DNA from 3 places in the Nonomuraea sp. NPDC049400 genome. Region 1 is predicted to be linked to each of the others. Evidence: riboswitches for the same ligand, from Rfam matches in the RefSeq annotation. Region 1 holds a riboswitch; each other region holds the start of a gene.
What was found. A riboswitch is a leader RNA that binds a small molecule or an ion and turns the genes downstream of it on or off. The one in region 1 is predicted to bind cyclic di-AMP.

Region 1 (7,466 bases):
TCGGTGGACAGCCACACCGAGACCGGCTTGACGCCACCCGTGAAGTACGAGGCCGCCGGGGAGGCGATGACCAGGTACTTGTACGACTTCGACGGGTAGTTCACGCCCAGCCCCGCCTGGGTGGCGATCATGAAGGGGCGCAGGTAGAGGCTGTGGCCCTCGGTCGTGGGCACCCACTCCTTGTCGGTGTCGACAAGGAGCTCGAGCGACTCCACGAACGTCTCCTCGGGCAGCTCCGGCATGGCCATCCGGACGGCCGAGCGGTTGAAACGGGCGGCGTTCGCGTACGGGCGGAACGTCACGATCGAGCCGTTGACCTGGCGATACGCCTTGAGCCCCTCGAACAGCTCCTGCGCATAGTGGAAGACCGAAGTGGCCGGGTCGAGCGAGAGCGGGCCGTACGGCATGAGCTTGGCGTCGTGCCAGCCCTGCCCTTCGGTGTAGTCGATCGAGATCATGTGATCCGTGAAGATCTGCCCGAAACCGGGGTTCGCCAGTACCTGCTCCCGCTCGGCCGCGGTGCGAGCGTGGTCGGATAGCTGCACGTCGAAGCTGAGCTTCTGAGCGATGGTCATGACGGAGGTCCTTCTCTCTGCGAAATCTGCCCAAATCTACAGAAGACTGCGGATAGGCGGTGGCGGGTGGCACTGCTCGCAAGCAGCCCCGTACTTCTTATTGTCTCGCTATATGGGATGGCAAGCGGCCGATGGGGTGGTTAGGCCGTTTGGACGCGAAAAAGCGCCCGGCGGTCCTCTGCGGACCACCAGGCGCTTGCGGGGCTAGGCGGTCCCTAGCCGGATACTCGCGCGGTGATGTCGTCACCGATCTCGTGAGTGGTGCGGCCGGTCCAGCCGGTCAGCCGCTCGAGGATGTCGTCGGCGACCGCCTGCTCGACCTTGGCCGCCTCGGCGTGCAGCCCGAGGTGGTCGAGGAGCATGGCGACGGACAGGATGGTCGCGGTCGGGTCGGCCTTGCCCTGGCCGGCGATGTCGGGCGCGCTGCCGTGCACCGGCTCGAACATGCTGGGGGCGGTCCGCTCGGGGTTGATGTTGCCGCTGGCCGCCAGGCCGATGCCGCCGGCGATGGCCGCGCCGAGGTCGGTGATGATGTCACCGAACAGGTTGTCGGTGACGACCACGTCGAACCTCTCGGGCTGGCTCACGAAGAACATCGAGGCCGCGTCGATGTGGCAGTAGTCGGTCGTGACCTCGGGGAACTCCTCCGCCACGCGGTTGACCGTGCGCTGCCAGAGGTCGCCGGCGTAGGTGAGCACGTTGGTCTTGTGGACGAGGGTCAGCTTCTTGCGGGGGCGCGACTTGGCCTTCTCGAAGGCGTAGCGCACGACGCGCTCGACACCGTGGGCGGTGTTGAGCGACTCCTGGGTGGCGATCTCGTGCGGCGTGCCGCGCCGCATGACGCCGCCGGTGCCCGCGTAGAGGCCCTCGGTGCCCTCACGGACGACGATCATGTCGATGTCTTCTGCGGGCGTGTCGGCCAGCGGGGTCTCCACGCCGGGGAACAGCTTGACCGGGCGCAGGTTGACGTAGTGGTCGAACTCGAAGCGCAGCCTGAGCAGCAGGTCGCGCTCGAGGATGCCCGGCGGGACGCTGGGGTCGCCCACGGCGCCGAGCAGGATCGCGTCGTAGCCGCGCAGCTCCTCCAGCACCGCGTCGGGCAGGGTCTCGCCGGTGCGGTGATAGCGTGCGGCGCCGAGGTCATAATGCGTGGGCTCGATCTTCGTGCCCACTGCCTCCAGGACCTTGAGGCCCTCGGCCACGACCTCGGTGCCGATGCCATCACCGGGGATGACTGCCAGACGGATGTTACGCGACTCCATGAGCCGTACCTTACCGCGTCGTCTCGACTGACGAACACTCCATCTCATCTATCGGACTTCGGTTCTCATTTCCCGGACGTCCGTTTTGCCCCTATTGCCATCCTTTGACCGTTTCGTTAGAGTCCGTCGAGCCTAATCCACGCAGCGGTTGCGTGGAGCCGGGGACCCACTTTCCCCCTGGGGCGAATCGGCACCCCCATGCCGTAGGGCTACTTCCAGGCCCGAGCCCGTCAGCTAACCCGGCCGGCCGCATGGAAGGACAGACCCCTGTCTCGCATTGCCATTGCCCTGGCGGCGGGCGCCGTCGGGCTCATTCTGGCCACCCCCGCCCAGGCAGCCCCCAAGGACGACCCCACCACTCTGACCGACCCCACCACCCTGACCGGCGCGGACATCAAACGCATCCGGCAACAGCAGGCGCCGAAGCCCGCCTGGAAGATCGCCCTCAATTTCGCCATGAGCAAGCGCGGCACCCCGTACGTGTGGGGCGGCGCCAGCCCGAGCGGATATGACTGCTCCGGGCTCATGCTCAGGGCGTACCAGCACGGGGGGATCGAGCTGCCCCGCACCGCGCGCGAACAGTACGCCGCGTTCGACAAGAAGATCGCCTGGAAGGACCTCAAGCCCGGCGATCTGGTCTTCTTCCACAACCTCGGGCACGTCGGGATGATCTCCCGCCCCGGCTACATGGTCCACGCGCCGCGCACGGGTGACGTGGTCAAGGAGGAGCGCCTGAACGCCTGGCGCAGGAACTCCTTCGTGGGCGCCGTCCGCCCCGACCCCAAGGGTGTGCGCCTCTGGGGCAAGCTGAAAGAGCAGCTCAGCGCCCCGGCGCCCGCCACGCTCAAGGCGACCGTGTAGGAGGCGCGCCGCACGTCAGCAAGGCGACATCGAGACGACGGCGCCCGTCTCCGCACTGTGCGCGGGAAATAGCTCGTCAAGCGCATCGGCGGCGTAGCCGTGGCGCTGTCGTCATCGATCGTCGCCCCTGCGCGGGGCGGCGGCGCGCACAACGCGGCCTTGCTGGGCGCGCTCGCGCCGGCGCGCGCGGCGTTAGCGTTGAGGCATGGCGCCAGAAAAGGTGCAACTCACCGAGGAGAAGGCGACGCTCCTCGCCACCCTGTACGGACGCGCGCTCGACGCGAGATCACGGCACCCGATTCTCGGCGACGACATGGCCCTCGAAGCGGTCGGCAGGATCGACTTCGACTTCCGCAAGACCGGCATGAGCCCCGCCCTGGCCGCCGCCGTCGCGCTCAGGGACCGCTTCATCGACCGGTGGGCCGCCGCGTACCTCGCCACGCACCCCGAAGCCACCGTGCTCCACCTGGGCTGCGGCCTCGACACCCGCTTCTACCGGCTGGCGCCGCCGCCCACCGTCCGCTGGTACGACGTGGACTATCCCGAGGTCGTCGAGCTGCGCGGCCGGCTGTTCCCCGAGCGGCCGGGCCACCGCGTGATCGGCTCGTCGGTCACCGACCTGAAGTGGCTGGAGCAGGTCCCGGACGACGCTCCCGCGCTGGTCGTCGCCGAAGGTCTGGTCTACTACCTCCACCCGCACGACGGCCGGGCACTGCTGCGGGCGATCGTGGACCGCTTCCCCGGCGGGCAGGTCGTCTTCGACGCCATGAGCAGGCTCGGCGTCCGGCTGCAGAAGCTCAACAGGCCCGTGCGGAAGGCCGGGGCCACGCTCCACTGGGGCATCGACGGCCCCGGCGAGCTGGTGTCGATCCATCCGAGGCTGCGCTGCGTGAGCGCGGTGAGCGCGTTCGACATCGGCGGGTTCGACCGCCTGTCGCCGCCGCACCGGATCTCGGCCTGGGTCGCCGGGGCGATACCGGGCGTGAAACGGTCGGCGGTGTTCTACCGGCTCGAGTTCTGAGGAGCCCCGCCGTTGTCCCGGCGGTCCAGGGCGGTCTGCACGGCCTCCGCGGCCTCGTCCTCGTGCTCTTCCGAACGGTTCCAGGCATACATCTCGTACATGTGACTCATCTCATTTCGCGAGCGTTCCAGAGGGACGTCGGACTGCGTTTCATTGCCGAACCCGTTCGGAGGGCTGTGATGGATGTCCTCGCTTCGCTGCGGATCCATCACAGCGCAAATCCGACCGAGCCTGCTCTCGCAGGGTCCGGATCACGGACCGGGCGAATGGGACTTACTGGCCGACACACAACGCCACTCACCGCGGCGAGTCGTCGACCTGCCCTAACAGGCCCCGCCGCGGCAGGTAATAAGTACGAGAACCTGGCGCATTTCCAGTAACAGTACCTCAGCAATCTCGTTGGATGTCCTACTATCTCGCATGCTGAGACGCAAAGGGCCGCCACCCGGAACGATCCGGGTGGCGGCCCCAGGGCCGGAAAGGGCGGTCAGTCCTCCAGATCCACCGAGCGGCCGCTCTCAGCGCCGATCTCGCTCACGATCTGGTCGATCACCTCGGCCGGGATCGCCGAGTCGACGGTCAGCGCGATGAGCGCCTTGCCGCCCTTGGTGGAGCGGGCCACCTGCATCGAGGCGATGTTGACGCTGTGCTCGCCGAGGAGGCGGCCGACCACGCCGACGATGCCGGGACGGTCGGTGTAGGTGAAGAACGCCAGGTGGGACGTCGGCTCGATCTCCATCTCGTAGCCGTTGACCTCGACGATCTTCGTGATCTGGCGAGGGCCGGAGAGCGTGCCGGAGACCGAGACCTGGCGGCCGTCGCCGAGCAGGCCGCGCACGGTCACCACGTTGCGCCAGTCGGGGCTCTCCGAGCTGGTCACCAGCTCCACGGTGAGACCGCGGTCCTTGGCCAGCAGCGGCGCGTTGACGTACGTGACCTGCTCCTCGATCACGTCGGTGAACACGCCCTTGAGCGCGGCCAGCTCGATCACCCGCACGTCCTCGGAGGCGATCTCGCCGCGCACCTCGACGTCGAGCTTCGTGGCGACCTCGCCGGCCAGCGCGGTGAACACGCGGCCGAGCTTCTCGGCCAGCGGCAGCCCCGGCTTGACCTCCTCGGCCACCACGCCGCCCTGGACGTTGACGGCGTCCGGCACGAACTCGCCCGCGAGCGCCAGCTTCACGCTCCGCGCGACCTGGGTGCCGGCCTTCTCCTGGGCCTCGTGCGTGGAGGCGCCGAGGTGCGGCGTGACGACGACCTGGTCGAGCTCGAACAGCGGGCTGTCGGTGCACGGCTCCTTGGCGAACACGTCGAGACCCGCTCCCGCGACGCGCCCCTCCTTGATCGCCGAGTAGAGCGCGCCCTCGTCCACGATGCCGCCGCGGGCGACGTTGATGATGCGCACCGACGGCTTGACCTGGTGCAGCTCCCTGTCACCGATGAGACCGAGGGTCTCCTTGGACTTGGGCAGGTGGACGGTGATGAAGTCGGCCTGCTTGAGCACCTCTTCCAGGCTGAGGAGCTTGACGCCCATCTGCGCGGCGCGGGCCTGCGGCAGGTAGGGGTCGTAAGCGATCAGCTCGACGCCGAACGGCTGGAGCCGCTGGGCCACCAGCTGGCCGATCTTGCCCAGGCCCAGGATGCCGATGACCTTCTCGTCGAGCTCGACACCCGTGTACTTGGACCGCTTCCACTCCCCGTTCTTCAGCGCGGCGTGAGCCTGGGCCGTGTTGCGCGCGCTGGCCAGGATGAGGGCGACGGTCTGCTCGGCGGCGCTGGTGATGTTGGAGGTCGGCGCGTTGACGACCATGACACCGGCCTTGGTGGCGGCTTCGACGTCGACGTTGTCGAGACCGACCCCGGCGCGGGCGACCACGCGCAGCTTGGGCGCGGCGGCGATGGCCTCGGCGTCGACCTGCGTGGCGGAGCGGACGATCAGGGCGTCCACGCCGGCCAGAGCGGGCAACAGCTGGGAACGGTCCGCGCCGTCGGTGTGGCGGACCTCGAAATCAGCCCCGAGTACGGCGAGGCCAGCCTCGGACAGCTCTTCTGCGACCAGAACGACGGGCTTGTTCACTGGTGTGGATCCTTAACGGCACGGCGGGCTTGGGGGGACACGGGGTCCCCCGGCTGTCCCACAGAGTCTATCCGTCGCTTGTGAACGTGTTCACGAGAGGCCCCACCATGTGAGACCGGCCCCGCCTAGGTGCATAGTCCGCTACCTGCGGCGGTCCGCTGAACGCGGCCCGCCGTACCCTCAGGCGACAAACTCATCCACTCCGCATACATCTTTGTCTTGATCGGGAGATTTATTCGCCATTAGCCTGATAAGCCGTGGCCGAGTACCTAGGGTTCGTCTTATGAGCATCGGGAATCCTGCGCTTGCCGACGTGCTCGCACAGCATGGCACCCCGCATCGCCTGCTGAGCGCTGTCGCCGACGGTGGAGTCCTGGTGGCGGTGCGACCAGATCGCTCAGTCGTCCTCGGGACGACGCAGGCCGGTGACCGGGTTCTCCTCGGTTACACCAGCGCCGCCACCTACGCCAGGCACCGCGGTAGTCATTCCCTATCGGCGTGCGACGCCGACACCATCCTGGACATCCAGCGCGTCACCGGCGTGCGGGAGATCGTGATCGACGCGGCCGGACCAGCCGCCGCGGCTGTGCCCATCGACGATCTCCAGCGCTTCCTCACCTCGACGCGCACGGGGCCGACGCCCGTCCTGTCAGGGGCGGTGCCGGCCGCGTACGCGACGGGTGCGATGGCGACCGTGTCACGCGGTGCCGCGCTGGCCCAGGCGGCGCCCCCGACGCCGCACGCGCCGACGCTGCCGTGGGTGCCCGCGCCCCGGCCGCACCTGTCGGGGCCCATGCAGCAGGTGGACCCCGGCTACCGGCGGTGCACCCATCCGATCCTGCCCGCGCTGCGGCAGGCCATCGGACAGCTGCTCATGGACTTCCCGCTCGTGCACCACGTCTGGATCTCCGAGGCGCGTACGGCGTCCGGGGCTCCCGGGATCATGCTGCACGTGAAGGTGCACATGTCGGCGGCCGAGGACGTCGTACGCGACCTGCACCGCCTGGTCCGCGCCCGCCTGCCGCAGTTCGCGGCCTCCGGGGCGCCGATCCTCATGGCCAGGGTGGCGGACGCGCGCAGCGAGCGCCGGATGATCGAGATCGGCGCGCACGTGGTGTGCGCCAGCGTCACCGACTGACGCTTTACATGGCGAAACGGGGCCCGGGAATCCGGGCCCCGTTCGCTCTGCCTTGGGCTCAGGCCATCCTGCGCGCCGGCACCAGCCGCGTCCGCGTGCACAGCCCGGCCACGAGCGCGGCCAGCAGGGGTAGCCCCACCACGACCTCGGCCAGGAAGAGCCAGGGAATGGCGATCGTCGTGGACCATGGAAGAGCGTAGATGACGTCGCCGGAGCCGAGGAAGCCCGAGCGAGTCGTCGGCCAGGTCAGCGCGACCCCGCTGGCGACCCCCGCGACGAGCCCCACCAGGGCGCCGAGGCCGGCGATGTAGGCGGCCTGGGCCGCCACCACGAGTCTGCGCACCCGGGGCGCCCCGCCGACGGCCGTGAGGGTGTCGAGGTCCCGGCGCATGTCGGCCGCGGCCAGGCCGGTGGCCGCGAACGTGCCACCGAGCACCAGGACCAGCGCCGCTCCGAGCAATATCAGCAGCACCCTGAAACGGTCCTTCTCGGTGCTCTCCTGCACGCGGGCGAAGACATGGTCGCCGACCAC
Region 2 (7,466 bases), on a different contig from region 1:
CGGCCAGGCGTTCGCGCAGCTCTTCAAGGTCGCGGGTGGAGGTGCGGATCTCTTCTGTCACGGTCGGCCTCCTGGGTGAGCGCCTGCTCCGGCTCAGTCGTATACCGCCAACCAAGCGCTCGTCCATACAAAGGTGACCGTTACGGTCAGGTACGCGGCAGCCGTACCCTTGTCTGAAAGGGCATGTCACGAAGGGACAAGTGGGATGAGTTCAGCGGGTGAAGGCCTGTCTCGCCCGCTTCCCGAGCAGGTGCGGCTAAATGTCGTCGATCTGGCGTCTCAGGTCCTCGGGACGATGCCCGCTGCCTCCGTGCCTCCGCCGCTGCGCGGTATCGCCAAATTCGACCCCCGCAAGCGGGCCAAGCTCGGCAGCGCGCCCATCGCGGCGCAGCTCGAGAACGACAAGAAGTTCCGCGAGCTGGTGGCCGAATCGGTGGCCGCCGGCTGGCCCGAGCTGGTCGCCTCGCTGGCCGAGGGAAACGTGCCGCCCGCCGCCGACCCCGTGCTCGTGGCCGCGGCCGCGTACCTCACCAGGCCGCCCGGCTGGGCCGAGATGATCGAGGTCGCCCGCACCGACCTGGAGCAGTCGGCGGTGGCGGCCGAGGGGTCGGAGCGCGAGGAGGCGGTCACCCGGCTGCGTGAGCAGCTCGCCGCGCAGAAGAGCGCCGCCAAGGAGGAGTCCGACCGGCTGCGCGAGCAGATCAGGGTGGCCCGCGCGGAGAACTCCGACCTGCGGCGCAAGCTGCACGACGCCCGCGAGCGGGCCAAGGCCGCGGTCCATCACGCCGAGGAGATGGAGCACGCGGCTGAGGAGGCCAGGGCGGCCGCCTCGGCCTCCTCCGTCGCGGGCGAGTCCGAGCTGCGGCGGCTGCGCGAGCGCCTGGCGGACGTGGAGAAGCAGCTCGAGGCCTCGCGCCGGGCGGCCCGCGAGGGCAGGAGCATCGAGGACGCCCGCATCAGGGTGCTGCTCGACGCGCTGCAGGACGCCTCCGCCGGGCTGCGCAGGGAGCTGGCTCTGCCCACGACGATCACCCGGCCCGCCGACTCGGTCGCCGCGATCACCGGCGAGCGGCCCGGCGTGCGCGGCGTGCCCGCACGCGCCCTCGCCGACGACGACCCGCAGCTGCTCGACCAGCTCCTGGCCCTGCCGCAGGTCCATCTGATCATCGACGGCTACAACGTCACCAAGACCGGCTACGGCACCCTCACCCTCGCCGACCAGCGCAACCGGCTGATGACCGGGCTCGGCGGGCTGGTGGCGCAGACCAGGGTCGAGGTGACCGTGGTGTTCGACGGGGCGGAGCTCAACGCCCCCGTGCAGGTGGTGGCGCCGCGCGGGGTGCGGGTGCTGTTCAGCGACCCAGGGGAGATCGCCGACGACCTGATCCGCCAGCTCGTCCGCGCCGAGCCGCCCGGCCGGGCCATCGCCGTGGTGTCGTCGGACCGCGAGGTGGCCGAGTCCGTCAGGCGGATGGGAGCCAGACCCGTTCCGTCTGGCTTGCTGCTGCGCAGGCTGGGGCGGGCCTAGATTACGGACCGGCTGGGTTGGCGCTCCATCACGATTTGCCACGTTTAGGGGATGCCTCACCCGCCACTTCTGTACTATTTCGCCCCAGATATCATCCCTGGGAGGCGACACAGTGAGGTTTGGCAGGATGCCGGTGGCCGCGGGTCTCGCGTTCGGGCTGCTCCTGTCCCCGATAGGCCCTGCCCTCGCTGATCCCAAACCCACACTCCGGCAGGCCAAGGCCAAGCTCGAGAAGCTCAACGACAAGGCCGACAAGGTCGTCGAACAGTTCAACACGGCCAATGAGCGGTACAAGAAGGCCAAGAGCTCCTACACCAAGCTGAACGACAGCTACAAGCGCAAGCTGGCGACCGTCGCGGACCTGCGGGCCGAGGTGATCGGCATGGCCGTCAACAGCTACAAACTCGGCACCGACCTGACCTCCTTGCCCGGGCTGATCGGCACGGACAACCCCGAGGCCCTGCTGACGGCGCTGACGCTGACCGGGCAGCTGTCGAAGGAGCGGGCGGAGAAGCTGGCCGCGTTCGACCGTGAGAACCGCGGGCTGAAGGCCGAGCGCGACAAGGCGGAGGAGGCGCTGGAGGTCGCGGACAAGGAGCGGGACGGCGTCGAGAAGGAACGCGCGGAGATCCTGAAGCTGATCGCCCAGCAGAAGAAGCTGCTGAGGCGACTGGGCGCCTACAATCCCGGCAACCCGAACAGCGTCGGCATCAAGTACAGCGGCCCCGCCTCCGGCAACGCCGCCGCCGTCCTGCGCTTCGCCTACGCCCAGGTGGGCAAGCCGTACATCTACGGCGGGACCGGTCCACGAGGCTATGACTGCTCGGGCCTTACCCAGGCGGCATGGCGCGCCGGCGGCGTGTCGTTGCCGCGTACGACGTGGCAGCAGTGGGCGTGGGGGGCCAACCGCAGGGTCGATTTGAACGATCTCCAGCCCGGGGACCTCATCTTCACCTCGAGCCTGGGCCACGTCGTCATTTACGCCGGCAACGGGGACATCGTCCACGCGCCCCAAACCGGCGACGTGGTCAAAGTCGTCAAGCTCTCCTCCTACGGCGGCCCCATCGTGGGCGTCGTCCGCCCGTAGGCGCGCTTCCCGGTCCTCAAACGGTGAGTGGCTGAACGATCGCGCACGCTTTCTTCTATGCACCATAGTAGATGGCTGCGGCGGGGCAAATGTGAAAAAGGCGACAATCGCGATCTGACAAACGCCTGCGAAAAGAAGTGTGAGCAGTGTCACATTTCGATAACAGAGCCTGGCGCTCCAGCAGCGATTTCCACTCTTACAGACCCCTTTATCTGATCTTTACAGCCCATGTCTCGCTTTGCCGATTCTTGACGGTTCGGCGTAGCTTCTGGCGACGTCGCGGTGAACGAGCCATGTCCTCCGCGAACCCGCATCGGTCCCTACCGATGTGAGACAGATAAAGATCCGCTGGTCACCGCCCCATATCCCCGTATCAACCTCTTGATCGGGCGGTGGCCTGCCGAGTCCGTGCAGCCAGGAGGCACGGAGCCGGGGACCCAGCGATCCCAGTTCCCAGGGATCAGGGGTGAATCGGCGCGTAGACCGCGCCGTAGGGCTACTTCCAGGCCCGAATCCGTCAGCTAACCCGGTAGGCATTCGTGGAAGAGTCAAGGAGAAATCCTGTCTACCTCCCTGCATAACCCCCGTCTGTCCCGCTTTGCCATGAGCGGCGTAGCGCTCACGATGACCGTGACGGCCGGAGGTCTGGTCCTCCATGCCCCAACGGCTCAGGCGGCCACCAGCACGTCGGTCTCGACGGCCAAGGCGGCCACGACCGCCCAGACCTCGACGTCGGCCAAGGCCGCAACGCTGAGGGCGGTCAAGGTGGCCCGGCAGAAGTCCAAGGCCCGCAAGGCTGTCTCAGCCGCCAAGAACCAGATCGGTGACCCGTACCGGTACGGAGGCACAGGTCCTGGTTCGTTCGACTGCTCCGGCCTCGTCCAGTACGCCTGGAAGAAGGCCGGGGTGAAGCTCCCGCGCGTGGCGAGCAGCCAGTTCGCCCGCATCAGGAAGAAGGTCTCCTGGCGGCACCTCCAGCCCGGCGACCTGCTGTTCTTCAACGGGCTCGGCCACGTGGGCATGTACGTCGGCAAGGGCAAGATGATCCACTCGCCGCGGACAGGCGAACGGGTGCGCATCGACAAGCTGGGCGGATGGCGTAAGGCGTCCTTCGTGGGCGCGGTCCGTCCCGGCCTGTGACCAAGCCCCGCCCGAACCCTTTGGTTCGGGCGGGGCTCGTCCTGCTGCGTCGGCTGGTTCGGGCGGGGCTCGTCCCGCCGCGTCGGCGCACACGTAAGCGGCGGATGTGGCCCTTGTGGGGCGACTACGATCGGGCATCGTGTCCAGGTGGGTGAGTCGGCGGGTCGCGGTGGTCTCCATCGTGCTCCTCGCCGTCGCCCCCGCCAGCGCCCCCACCCCCGATTCGCCGGCCCTCCCGCCGGAGGCCCGCCACCTGTGGCGTGACGACGCGGTCGTCGTCCGCGGCGCGCGGTCCGCCGTCGTCGGCCACCACACCCCACCCGGTGAGCTCCGCGAACTCGCACGCAGAGCCGACGTGGCCGGGCAGCGGGTCTCGGACGTGCTCGGCCGGCCAGTACGACCGCTGATCGTCGTTCCCGGCTCCGCCGCGGAAGCGGCCCGGCTGGCCGGGGTGGGGCGGGTTGACGGGCTGGCCGCGATGGCCGACGGCGGCCGGGTGATCATCGTCCCCGAGTTCTTCGCCAAGCTGAACTCCACCGGCAAGGACGTCGTACTGGCCCATGAGCTCACCCACGTCGCGGCGGGCACCGACCGCCTGCCCGTCTGGCTCTACGAGGGGTTCGCCGACTACGTCGGATACCGCGACTCCGGGCTCCCCGTGAGGACCGCCGCCGCCGAGCTCGCCGCCGAGGTGCGGTCCGGCCGTCTGCCGGGTGAGTTGCCCGGATCTGCCGCTTTCGCGGCCGACGGGCGGGATCCCCTGCGGCTCGCGCGGGCGTATCAGGAAGCCTGGCTCGCGTGTCGCTTCCTCGCTGACCGGTTCGGTGAGGAGACCCTGGTGAGGCTCTACCGTGATGCCCGGGCAGTCGGCGTCGACCAGGCACTCGCCGCGCTGGGGCTCTCCGCGGCCACGCTGACCGCACGGTGGCGCGACTACGTGCGAGACCAGCTCGCGTGAGGGGGAGGCTGATGGGCGAACAGCGAGATACGGACGACGTCGAGGGGGTAAGCGCCGGACAGGGGGCGGCGGCAGATGAGGGGTATGGGGAGGGTGTGTCCGTGAACGGGGACGGACCGCGCGAAGCCGCGGATGAGCGGCGGCTGAGGCGGCAGGCGGGGGCGGCGGCCGTGCTGCTCGGCCTGATCATTCTGGCCGTGGCCGCCTTCAGCACCCCTTGGCGCATCCTGGCCTCCGGTCCGCCAGACCCCGCGCGCGACTTCACCGCCGCGCAGATCGCCAGAAGCAAGGCGTTCGACGCGGCCACCACCGTGCCGAGCTACCTGTCGCTGGCGCTCACACTCGTCCTCGCCGGGCTGCTCGTGGCCACCCCGTTCGGCGCGAGGGCGGTGGGCTGGCTCAAGGGCCCCTGGTGGGTACGGGTGGTGCTCGGCGTCGTCGTCATCACCGCCATCGTCGAGCTGGTCAAGCTGCCGCTCGGCATCTGGTTCGAGACGCTGCTGCGCGACTACGGACTGTCCACCCAGGACTGGGGGTCCTGGACCGGCGACCGGCTGAAGAACATCGGCGTCGAGGCGTTCCTGCTCTGCCTCATGCTGCTCGTGCTCGTGGCGCTGGCCCGCAGGTTCAGGCGCTGGTGGATCCCCGCCGCCGTCGGGGCGTTCGTGCTGACGCTGGCGGTGTCGTTCATCTATCCGGTGGTGTTCGAGCCGCTGTTCAACGACTTCACGCCCATGCGGCAGGGTCAACTCCGCACGAGCCTGCTCGCCATGGCGCAGCGCGACGGCGTGCCCGTCGAGGACGTGCTGGTCGCCGACGCCTCGCGCCGGACGACGGCGCTCAACGCGTACGTGTCCGGCTTCGGCGCCACGCGCAGGATCGTCGTCTACGACACGCTGCTCAAGGCCCCGCAGCCGGAGGTCGAGCTGGTCGTGGCGCACGAGCTGGGCCACGCCAAGCACAACGACGTCCTCTACGGCACGTTCATCGGCGCTCTGGGCGCCGCTCTGGGCGCCATCCTGCTGTTCCTGGTGTTCGACCCGGTACGCCGCCGCGCCGGCGTCACGTCGATCGGCGACCCGCGCGCGGTCGGCGCGATCATGGGCCTGATGACCATCGGCTCACTGCTCATGGGCCCCGCTCAAAACCTGGTCAGCCGCCACATCGAGGCCAGGGCCGACCTGCACGCGCTCGACCTGACGCACGATCCGGCCACGTTCGTCGCGATGCAGAAGCGCCTCGCCGTCACCAACGTTTCCGACTTGTCGCCGGATGCGGTGGAATATGTGCTCTATGCCTCCCATCCCTCCAGCCCAGAGCGCATCGCCATGGCCCGCGCATGGGCCAAGCTGAACGGCGTACCAGTGCAGTGACACGTGCCGTGACCGATGCCGCGACCGACGGCGTGCCCAAGGTGCTCATCGTCACGAACGACTTCCCGCCCAGGCCCGGCGGCATCCAGTCGTTCGTGCACGGCCTCGCCCTGCGAACGCCGGGCGTGGCCGTCTACGCGCCCGCCTGGCCGGGCTGCGAGGAGTTCGACGAGCGCCAGCCGTACCCGATCGTGCGGCATCCGACGCGGCTCATGTTGCCGACCCCCGCCGTCGCGCGCCGGGCGGCGCGGCTGGTGGCCGAGCACGGCGCGCAGACCGTGGTGTTCGGCGCGGCGGCGCCGCTCGGCCTGCTCGCGCCGCGCCTGCGCGCGGCGGGCGCGCGGCGCGTGGTGATGCTCACGCACGGCCACGAGGCGTCGTGGGCGAGCGCGCCGGGCTTCCGCGCGGCGCTGCGCAGGATCGGCGCGCACGCCGACGTGGTCACTTACCTGGGCGAGTACACGCGCCGGCGCCTGGTCGCCGCCATCCCCCCCGACAAGCTGGTACGGCTCGCGCCCGGCGTGGACGTCACCCAGTTCCGCCCCGACGCCCCGAAGGCCGAGCTGGGCCTCGACAGCAGGCCGGTGGTCGTCTGCGTGTCGCGGCTGGTGCCGAGGAAGGGCCAGGACCAGCTCATCAGGGCCTGGCCCGAGGTGCTGCGGGCGGTGCCGGACGCGGTGCTGCTGCTCGTGGGCGGCGGCCCCCACCGCAGGACACTGGAACGGCTGGCGGGCGGGCAGGAGTCGATCAGGTTCACCGGCACGGTGCCCGCCGCGGGCCTGCCCGGCTACTACGCCGCCGCCGACGTGTTCGCGATGCCGTGCCGTACCCGGTGGAAGGGGGTGGACGTGGAGGGGCTCGGGATCGTGTTCCTGGAGGCGTCCGCCACCGGGCTGCCGGTGGTGGCGGGCGCGTCCGGCGGCGCGCCCGACGCCGTGCGGCCCGGCGAGACGGGGCTGGTCGTGGACGGCGAGGACGCGGGCGAGGTCGCCCAGGCGATCGTCGAGCTGCTGAGCGACCCCGAGAAGGCCCGCAAGATGGGCGCGGGCGGGCGCGACTGGATCGCCCGCGAATGGGCGTGGGACCACGTGGCCGCCCGCTTCCACACTCTCCTCTAGCCCTTGGTGGCCACCAGCGTCACGAGGGTGTGGAGGGTGATGAGGACCTGCGGCGGCAGGTTTCCGGCGGTGAACACGATCAGCAGCGCCTTCCGCCCGGGAACGCGCAGCCGCGCGATGACGAACGCCGTGAACAACTACGCCTGCCCGTAGTAGTCGAGCTGACGTGTTTGGGCAGCGAGAAGTACCCCAGGCGAGCGGTCTCCTCGTACGGGCGCAGCGACGCGTAGACGGCCAGGATGAGCGGCAGCAACCAGCCCAG
Region 3 (7,466 bases), on a different contig from region 1:
CCCGACCCCGACGGCGGCGCCATGCGCATCACCGGCGAGGTCGGCAAGGACCCCGACTTCAAGGCCGCCCAGCAGAAGTGCCAGAAGGAGTCCGCCGAGGCCGGTATGGGAGGTCTTTGATGGGCCCGGTGACAGACGGGGCCACCCTTGGGGGGAGGGCGGAGCCGGACGCGCCGGCCTCCAGGCCGCGCCGGCGCCGCGGCCGGGGCAGGCTGGTCGCCGGGCTCCTGACCGTGGTGGCCGTGGCCGGAGGCGGGTTCGTGGCCGTCAACAGCGCGGGCCTGCTCCAAGGCAGCGCCGGCCCGACCGCGTCGGCCGGCGCCCTGCCCCCGGCCACCACCACGGTGACCAGGCAGACCCTGAACGACACCAGGGACGCCGACGGCGAGCTCGGCTACGGCCCGGTGACCACGGCAATGAGCAGGAAGCCCGGCACGGTCACCTGGCTGCCCGACAGCGGCGCGCAGATCACCCGCGGCAGGTCGCTGTACCGGGTGGACAACAAGCCGGTCGTGCTCATGTACGGCTCGACGCCCGCGTACCGCGACCTCAAGGTCGGCGTGGAGGGCAAGGACGTCGAGAACCTGGAACGGAACCTCAGCAAGCTCGGCTACGACGGGTTCACGGTCGACGACGAGTACACCTATGACACCGCCGAGGCGGTCATGGAATGGCAGGAGGACCGCGGCCTGGACGAGACGGGCGTGGTCGAGCTGGGCCGGGTCGTGTTCGCCCCCGGCAAGGTGCGGGTGGAGAGCCTGGAGTCCGAGGAGGGCCAGCCGACCGCTCCGGGGCAGAAGGTCCTGACTTATACGGGCACGTCCAAGGTGGTCACGGTCAAGCTGGAGGCCGAGGACCAGCGGATGGCCAAGAAGGACGCCAAGGTCGAGGTCACGCTGCCGGACGGCAAGAGTGTGCAGGGCAAGGTCACCGAGGTGGCCACGGTCATCGAGCCGGCCGAGAGCCAGAACGCGGACCCGGAGACCCGGGTGGAGGCGCTCGTCTCGATCGGGGCCGCCAAGGCCGCCAAGGGGCTGGACAAGGCGGCGGTGGACGTGACGTTCACGGCCTCCAAGCGCAAGAACGTGCTGACCGTGCCGGTGGCGGCGCTGGTGGCGCTGCAGGAGGGCGGGTACGGGCTGGAGATCATCGAGGGGGGCAGGTCACGATATATCAAGGTTGAGACAGGTTTGTTCTCCGGGGGGCGGGTCGAGGTCAGCGGCGACGGGCTGGCCGAGGGCATGACCGTGGGGATGCCGAAATGACGTATCCCATGATCGCTCTGACGGACGTGTGCAAGACGTACCCGGGCGGCGTGGCGGCGCTGGCGTCGGTGTCGTTGCGGATCCAGCACGGCGAGCTGGTCGCCATCGTCGGCCCGTCCGGGTCGGGCAAGTCGACGATGCTCAACGTCGTCGGCACCCTCGACCGGCCCACGTCCGGGTCCATCCACATCGACGGGTACGACGTGTCGAAGCTGTCCGACAGTCAGCTGTCGGCGCTGCGGGCCACCACGATCGGGTTCGTGTTCCAGTCGTTCCACCTCGCCGCGAAGGTCCCGGCGCTCGACAACGTGGCCGACGGCCTCGTCTACACCGGCCTGGGCAGGTCGGAGCGGCGCCGCCGCGCGGCCCAGGCGCTGGAGCGGGTGGGGCTCGGGCACCGGACGGACCACGAGCCGCACGAGCTGTCCGGCGGCGAGCGGCAGCGCGTGGCCATCGCCAGGGCCGTGGCGGGCGACCCGCCGCTGCTCCTGGCCGACGAGCCGACCGGGGCCCTGGACTCGGTGTCGGGCACGGGGGTGATGGAGCTGCTGCACGAGCTGAACGCGAGCGGCACCACCATCGTGATCATCACGCATGACCGGGAGATCGCCGCCAGCCTGCCCAGGCAGGTGCGGATGCGCGACGGCCAGATCATCTCCGACACCGCGCGGGTCCCCCTGGAGGCGGTGTGATGTCCATGGTGGAGGTGGCGCGCCCGAAATTGCGCCCGGCCAGGATGCGGTCCCGCGACGTGATGCGGGTCGGGGCGGTGGGCCTGCGCACCCGGCCGCTGCGGGCGTTCCTGTCCGCGCTGGGCATCGCCATCGGCATCGCGGCCATGGTGGGCGTGGTCGGACTCTCGTCCTCCTCGGGCGCCGAGCTCGACCGTACGCTCTCCGCGCTCGGCACCAACCTGCTCACGGTCTCGTCCGGCACCACGCTCACGGGCGAGGCCGCGCAGATGCCGAAGGAGGCGGAGTCGATGATCGAGCGCATCGGCCCCGTCCAGGCCGTCTCGTCGATCGGGCGCATGGGCGACGTCAAGGTCTACCGGTCGGAGGAGATCCCCGAGGCCCAGACCAGCGGCATCGCCACGTACGCGGCCCGCCTCGACCTGCCCGCCACCGTGGGCGCGACCCTGCGGAACGGCACCTGGCTCAACGCGGCCACCGAACGCTACCCGGCCGCCGTGCTCGGCTCCTTGGCGGCCCAGCGGCTCGGCGTGGGCTCGGCCTCGCCCGACACGCAGGTCGTGGTGGGAGGGATCCGCTTCACGGTCATCGGGGTCCTGGAACCGGTGGCGCTCGCCACCGACCTGGACAGCGGCGTCCTGGTCGGCTGGCCGGTGGCGGAGTCCAGGCTGGGCTTCGACGGACACCCGACGACGCTCTACACCCGCTCCGACGAGGCCAAGCTGGAGGCCGTACGCCAGGTGCTGGCCGGGACCGCCAACCCGGAGGCGCCCAACGAGGTGGACGTCTCCCGGCCCTCCGACGCCCTCGCCGCCAAGCAGGCGACCAGCCAGGCGTTCGCCAACCTCCTGCTGGGGGTGGGCGCGGTGGCGCTGCTCGTGGGCGGGGTCGGCGTGGCCAACACCATGGTCATCTCGGTGCTGGAACGCCGCGCGGAGATCGGCCTGCGCCGCTCCCTCGGAGCCACGCGCGGCCAGATCCGCACCCAGTTCCTCGCGGAGTCGCTCCTGCTGTCGGCTCTTGGCGGGGGTGGGGGGATCCTGCTGGGGACGGGTGTCACGATGGGGTACGCGCTGTACAGCGGCTGGCCCTCGGTGGTGCCCGCCTGGGCCACCGTCGGCGGCCTCGCGGCGACCCTGGTCATCGGCGCGGCAGCGGGGCTCTACCCGGCGATCCGCGCCTCCCGCCTGTCCCCGACCGAAGCCCTCTCCACCCCCTGACGCCGCACGGCCCCCGCACTCGCACACGACCACGCCGCTCGGCCCCCGGCCCCGCGCACTCGCACTCGACCACGCCGCACGGCCTGGGTGCGCCGTCTCATGCGCGTCGGGGGCTCGGACGCGACGCCTGGCTCGGCTGAGCGGTCACTTGTCCGGCCCGGCCCAGGCGAGGGCGTTGCGGAGCCGGGCGATCAGGCCCAGGTCGTCCACGAACCGGCCCAGGCCGAGGGCCACGCACTCCAGGGGCCGCTCCGCCCTCCGTACCGGCATTCGCAACGACGCCCGCAGCCGCCGCGCGAGCCCCCGCAGCAGCGCGCCGCCTCCTACCAGCACCGCGCCCCGCCCCCCGAGGTCCGCGGCGAGCTCGGCCGGGCATCGCTCGACCGTGTCCATCGCCGCCCGCACGATGGCCTCGACCGGCTGCCTGGTCGCCTCGTAAACCTGCTGGACCGGCAGCCGTACCTCGCGCTCCTGGCCGGTGTCCGGGTCACGGGCACGCATCGTCACGTGCCGGTTCAGCGGTTCCCACTCGGCGCCGATGTGGCGTTTGGCCGACTCGGCCTCGTGCTCGTCGAGGAGGAGGCAGTGTTTGTGCTCGACCAGGCGGACGATGGCCCTGTTGACGGCCTCGCCGCCGCCGGGGACGGCCGTCGTGGCCACGGCGGCCCCGGAAGAGAGCACGGCGATCCTGGCGGAGTCGCGCCCGATGTCGATCACCATGTGCCCCGCGAAGCTGTCGACCGGCAGTCCGGCGCCGAGCGCCGCCGCGAGCGAGTGCGGGATCAGCTCGATCCGCCTGGCGTCCGCCTCGAACGCCAGGTCGCTCAGCGCCGTCCGCTCGATCGGGGTGGAGCTGTCGGGCAGCGCCATGACCAGGCGCGGCCTGGCGAACGGATTGCGCTGCACCTTGCTCAGGAAGTGCCTGACCATGCGCCAGGTGAGCTCGCCGTCGACCGGCAGGCCGCCGCTGACCGGCCAGCACGTCTCGCCGTCGGTCGCGTCCGCGCCGTACGCGATGACCTTGCCGGTGCGGTCGTCGAGCACGACAGCCGAGGGCTCGTCGAGCACGATGCCCTTGCCCCGGGCATAGATGCGCGTGCTCGTGCCTCCCAGATCCACCGCCAGGTCACGGCCGAGGAGGCTCATGGCAGGACCGGGGGCTTGACCATCATGCCGGGTCTATTTCCTGAGCTGCTCCAACCCAACACCAGGAACCGAACGGTTCCCTTTTACCTAGGCGTATCTTGTCCGGCAGCACCCCGACGCCAGGAGGACCGGCAGTGCTCGACTACGACCTCGAGGCCGAACACTACGACGAGACCCGGGGCGGGCTGCCGCGTGCCGTGGCCGCCGCCGACGCCGTGCGCCGCCTCGTATCCGGTGGCACGCTGCTCGACATCGCCTGCGGCACCGGGCTCGTGACGAGGGAGCTGGCCGGTCGGGGGCTGCGGGTGCTCGGGGTGGACGCCTCCGCGGGGATGGCGCGGATCGCCGCCGGGCGCGTGGACGTCGTGCTGGGCGACGCCCGTACGCTGCCCGTACGCGACGGCTCGGTCGACGCGGTCACCACCATCTGGCTGCTGCACCTGCTGGACGACGCCCGCCCGGTGATCGCCGAGGCCGCCCGCGTGCTGCGGCCAGGCGGAGTTTTCGTCACGACGGTCGACAAGGGAGCCGCGCACGGTACGGGAGGGCGCAGGGAGCCGTCCGACCGGGCCGGCCTGGTCGTCGAGGAGGCGGCCAGACACGGGCTCCGGCCGAGCGGCGAGACCCGATTCGTGGGACACGGGCAGGGCTGCTCAGGCCCGGACCCGGTGTTCCGCCTGATGGCGTTCACCCTCGACTGAACGTTGTCGGGTGGGTGGCAGTGCAGTCCCGCAAAGCCGGTGGGGAAGCCGGTTTCGCGTCATAAGCGGGGCCATGCGAAGCTGTGACTGTCCCCAACACCATGGAGGTCCTCATGGCGGATACACCGGAGCAGGAAGTCAGCGAAACTCCCGAGGACGAGATGAAGCGCAAGTTCCGCGAGGCGCTGGAGCGCAAGCGCAACCAGCACGCGGGCTCGGGCGCGGGTGGCAGGGGCGGTGACCCGTCGAAGATCCATGGGTCGCACGGTCCGGCTGCGAGTAAAAGATCGTTCAGGCGCAAGAGCGGCGGCTGAGGCTGGGATTTCCCAGGGGGGTACGGCACTGCCGTGCCCCCTTTTTTCTTTGTGCGGGAAGGTAGATCTTCTGCCCGATTCATGACGAAGTGTTTGCGTATGTCCGGAATGCGTGGTTAGAGTGTTGCCCAATTCACAGCCGGTGGCGTGGACCTCACCCAGGAGGGACAGCCGGCTGGCGCCGAATCCCGATCACTCGGGAACCGGGGACCCATCGCAGTTGGGGTGAATCCGACCACGTGTCGGTAGGGCATCTCCACGCCCGAACCCGCCAGCTAACCCGGTAGGCGAGATGGAGAGGACATATGAACCGCATGCCCGACCGCGTCGCACCCCCGGACAGCGTGATAGCCGCCGCCTACTGAGCGGTCCCTTCCTCAGGCTCGTTTCGCGCTCCGCGTAGCTATCTCCCCTTTGCCAGGTGCTCTGCCTAGCTACGCCCTTTTTCGAGCGAGCGCAACTCCCTGCCCCCGTCGCGAAGGACTTTACTTTTCATGTCTGCACGTTTTGGCCTGCGTTCTCTTGTCCTGCTCACCGCCTGCACCGTAAGTGCGCTCGCCGTCGCCGGCACCGCGGCTCACGCCGACTCGAACGATGATGAGAAGGTCCTGCTCAAGGGCTCGACAACGGCTTCGTACTTCTGGGACGACGCCTCCGGCCGCGCAGGTGACACCGGGCTGCCCGCCAGCGGCAAGCCCATGCAGAAGGGCCTGGCCGCCAGCCCGAGCTGGCCGCTCATGACCGAGGGTTACGTGGTCTACAAGGGCAAGAAGATGCCGTTCTTCGTCGGCGACCGCGGCCCGGGCGTGCCCTCCAACCGCGGGATCATGCTGGACCTGGACGCCAAGACGTTCGCGGAGCTCACCGGCGGCACGTTCAACTCCGACACGCTGCATGTCGACGGCAACGGTGGCCAGGGGCACATCAAGGTCGACTACGTCATCACCAAGTGGGGCAAGGGTCCGGGCAAGAAGAACTACCCCGTTCCGTTCTCGACCCGCGCCTGGGCCGAGCAGGACAACAACCCGGCCGAGCCGCCGCCCGCGGCCGCTGAGACCGCGCCCACCGAGACCGCGCCCACCTCGTTCTCGAAGACCACGGCCGCCGTCCTGGCCGGCGCCGTGGCCGTGGCCGGCGGCAGCGCGGCGCTCACCAGCGACCGCATCCGCGGCCTCATGAATCTCTGACTTCACGGGCTTTACGGGTCGCTACCAGAATGTCATTCTGGTCCTCGTGACCACCCGGGTAGCCGCGAACGGCATCGAAATCGCCTACGAGAGTTTCGGTTTGCACGAGGGCCGTCCCCTGCTCCTCATCATGGGCCTCGGCGCGCAGCTCATCCACTGGGACGAAGGGCTCTGCGAGCTGCTGGCGGAGCAGGGACACCACGTCGTACGGTTCGACAACCGCGACGCGGGCCTGTCCACGCACTTCCACGACAAGGGCGCTCCCACTTTTGGGGCGCCCTCGCCGTACCTGCTGGACGATCTGGCCGACGACGCCGCGGGGCTCATGGAGGCACTCGGATGGCCCGCCGCGCACGTGGTCGGCGCCTCGATGGGCGGCATGATCGCCCAGGCCCTGGCCATCCGCCACCCGGACCGGGTGCTGACCCTGACCTCGATCATGTCCACGCCCGGCCCCTCGGTGGCCCCGCCGACGGAGACCGCGCTCGCCGCCCTCATGGCCAGGCCCCCGGCCGACCGCGAAGCCGTGCTCGCCCAGGCGGTGCAGACCTGGTCGGTCCTCGGCTCGCCCGGATACGAGCTGGACCGCGAGAGGATCCGCGAGCTGGCCGGGCTGGCGTTCGACCGCTGCTTCGACCCCGACGGCACGGCCAGGCAACTCGCCGCGATCATGGCTTCGGGCGACCGCACGGCGCTGCTCGCGGGCGTACAGGTGCCCACGCTGGTGCTGCACGGGGAGGTCGACCAGCTCATCCCGGTCGCCGCCGGCCACGCCACGGCCGCCGCCGTCCCCGGCGCTCGCCTGGTGACCTACCCGGGCATGGGCCACGACCTGCCGCGCCCGCTCTGGCCCGCCATCGTGGCGGAGATCGCCAAGCTCACCGCCGCCTAGCCCGGTTCCGTGGGGGAGCGGGCCTAGCCGAAGTGGGCGCGGGTCTCGG

Region 2: another riboswitch for cyclic di-AMP. It lies ahead of ACIBVN_RS11565 (C40 family peptidase); the one in region 1 lies ahead of ACIBVN_RS36160 (C40 family peptidase).
Region 3: another riboswitch for cyclic di-AMP. It lies ahead of ACIBVN_RS15815 (hypothetical protein); the one in region 1 lies ahead of ACIBVN_RS36160 (C40 family peptidase).

What each region holds. Positions count from the first base shown of each region.
Region 1 covers NZ_JBITMP010000028.1:137,894-145,359, reverse strand. The annotation lists gene ACIBVN_RS36170 (branched-chain amino acid aminotransferase) at 1-575, opposite strand, end outside; gene ACIBVN_RS36165 (3-isopropylmalate dehydrogenase) at 791-1,837, opposite strand; cyclic di-AMP (ydaO/yuaA leader) riboswitch at 1,957-2,101, shown strand; gene ACIBVN_RS36160 (C40 family peptidase) at 2,294-2,698, shown strand; gene ACIBVN_RS36155 (class I SAM-dependent methyltransferase) at 2,904-3,719, shown strand; gene serA (phosphoglycerate dehydrogenase) at 4,207-5,796, opposite strand; gene ACIBVN_RS36145 (hypothetical protein) at 6,080-6,934, shown strand; gene ACIBVN_RS36140 (FtsX-like permease family protein) at 6,993-7,466, opposite strand, start outside.
Region 2 covers NZ_JBITMP010000006.1:327,503-334,968, reverse strand. The annotation lists gene ACIBVN_RS11580 (phosphotransferase family protein) at 1-61, opposite strand, end outside; gene ACIBVN_RS11575 (NYN domain-containing protein) at 206-1,528, shown strand; gene ACIBVN_RS11570 (NlpC/P60 family protein) at 1,656-2,615, shown strand; cyclic di-AMP (ydaO/yuaA leader) riboswitch at 3,004-3,166, shown strand; gene ACIBVN_RS11565 (C40 family peptidase) at 3,219-3,755, shown strand; gene ACIBVN_RS11560 (hypothetical protein) at 3,895-4,713, shown strand; gene ACIBVN_RS11555 (M48 family metallopeptidase) at 4,815-6,086, shown strand; gene ACIBVN_RS11550 (glycosyltransferase family 4 protein) at 6,119-7,204, shown strand; gene ACIBVN_RS11545 (hypothetical protein) at 7,201-7,341, opposite strand.
Region 3 covers NZ_JBITMP010000009.1:95,826-103,291, reverse strand. The annotation lists gene ACIBVN_RS15850 (hypothetical protein) at 1-120, shown strand, start outside; gene ACIBVN_RS15845 (peptidoglycan-binding protein) at 120-1,265, shown strand; gene ACIBVN_RS15840 (ABC transporter ATP-binding protein) at 1,274-1,957, shown strand; gene ACIBVN_RS15835 (ABC transporter permease) at 1,957-3,177, shown strand; gene ACIBVN_RS15830 (rod shape-determining protein) at 3,322-4,323, opposite strand; gene ACIBVN_RS15825 (class I SAM-dependent methyltransferase) at 4,458-5,024, shown strand; gene ACIBVN_RS15820 (DUF5302 domain-containing protein) at 5,138-5,338, shown strand; cyclic di-AMP (ydaO/yuaA leader) riboswitch at 5,508-5,643, shown strand; gene ACIBVN_RS15815 (hypothetical protein) at 5,833-6,525, shown strand; gene ACIBVN_RS15810 (alpha/beta fold hydrolase) at 6,572-7,417, shown strand; gene ACIBVN_RS15805 (aminotransferase class III-fold pyridoxal phosphate-dependent enzyme) at 7,441-7,466, opposite strand, start outside.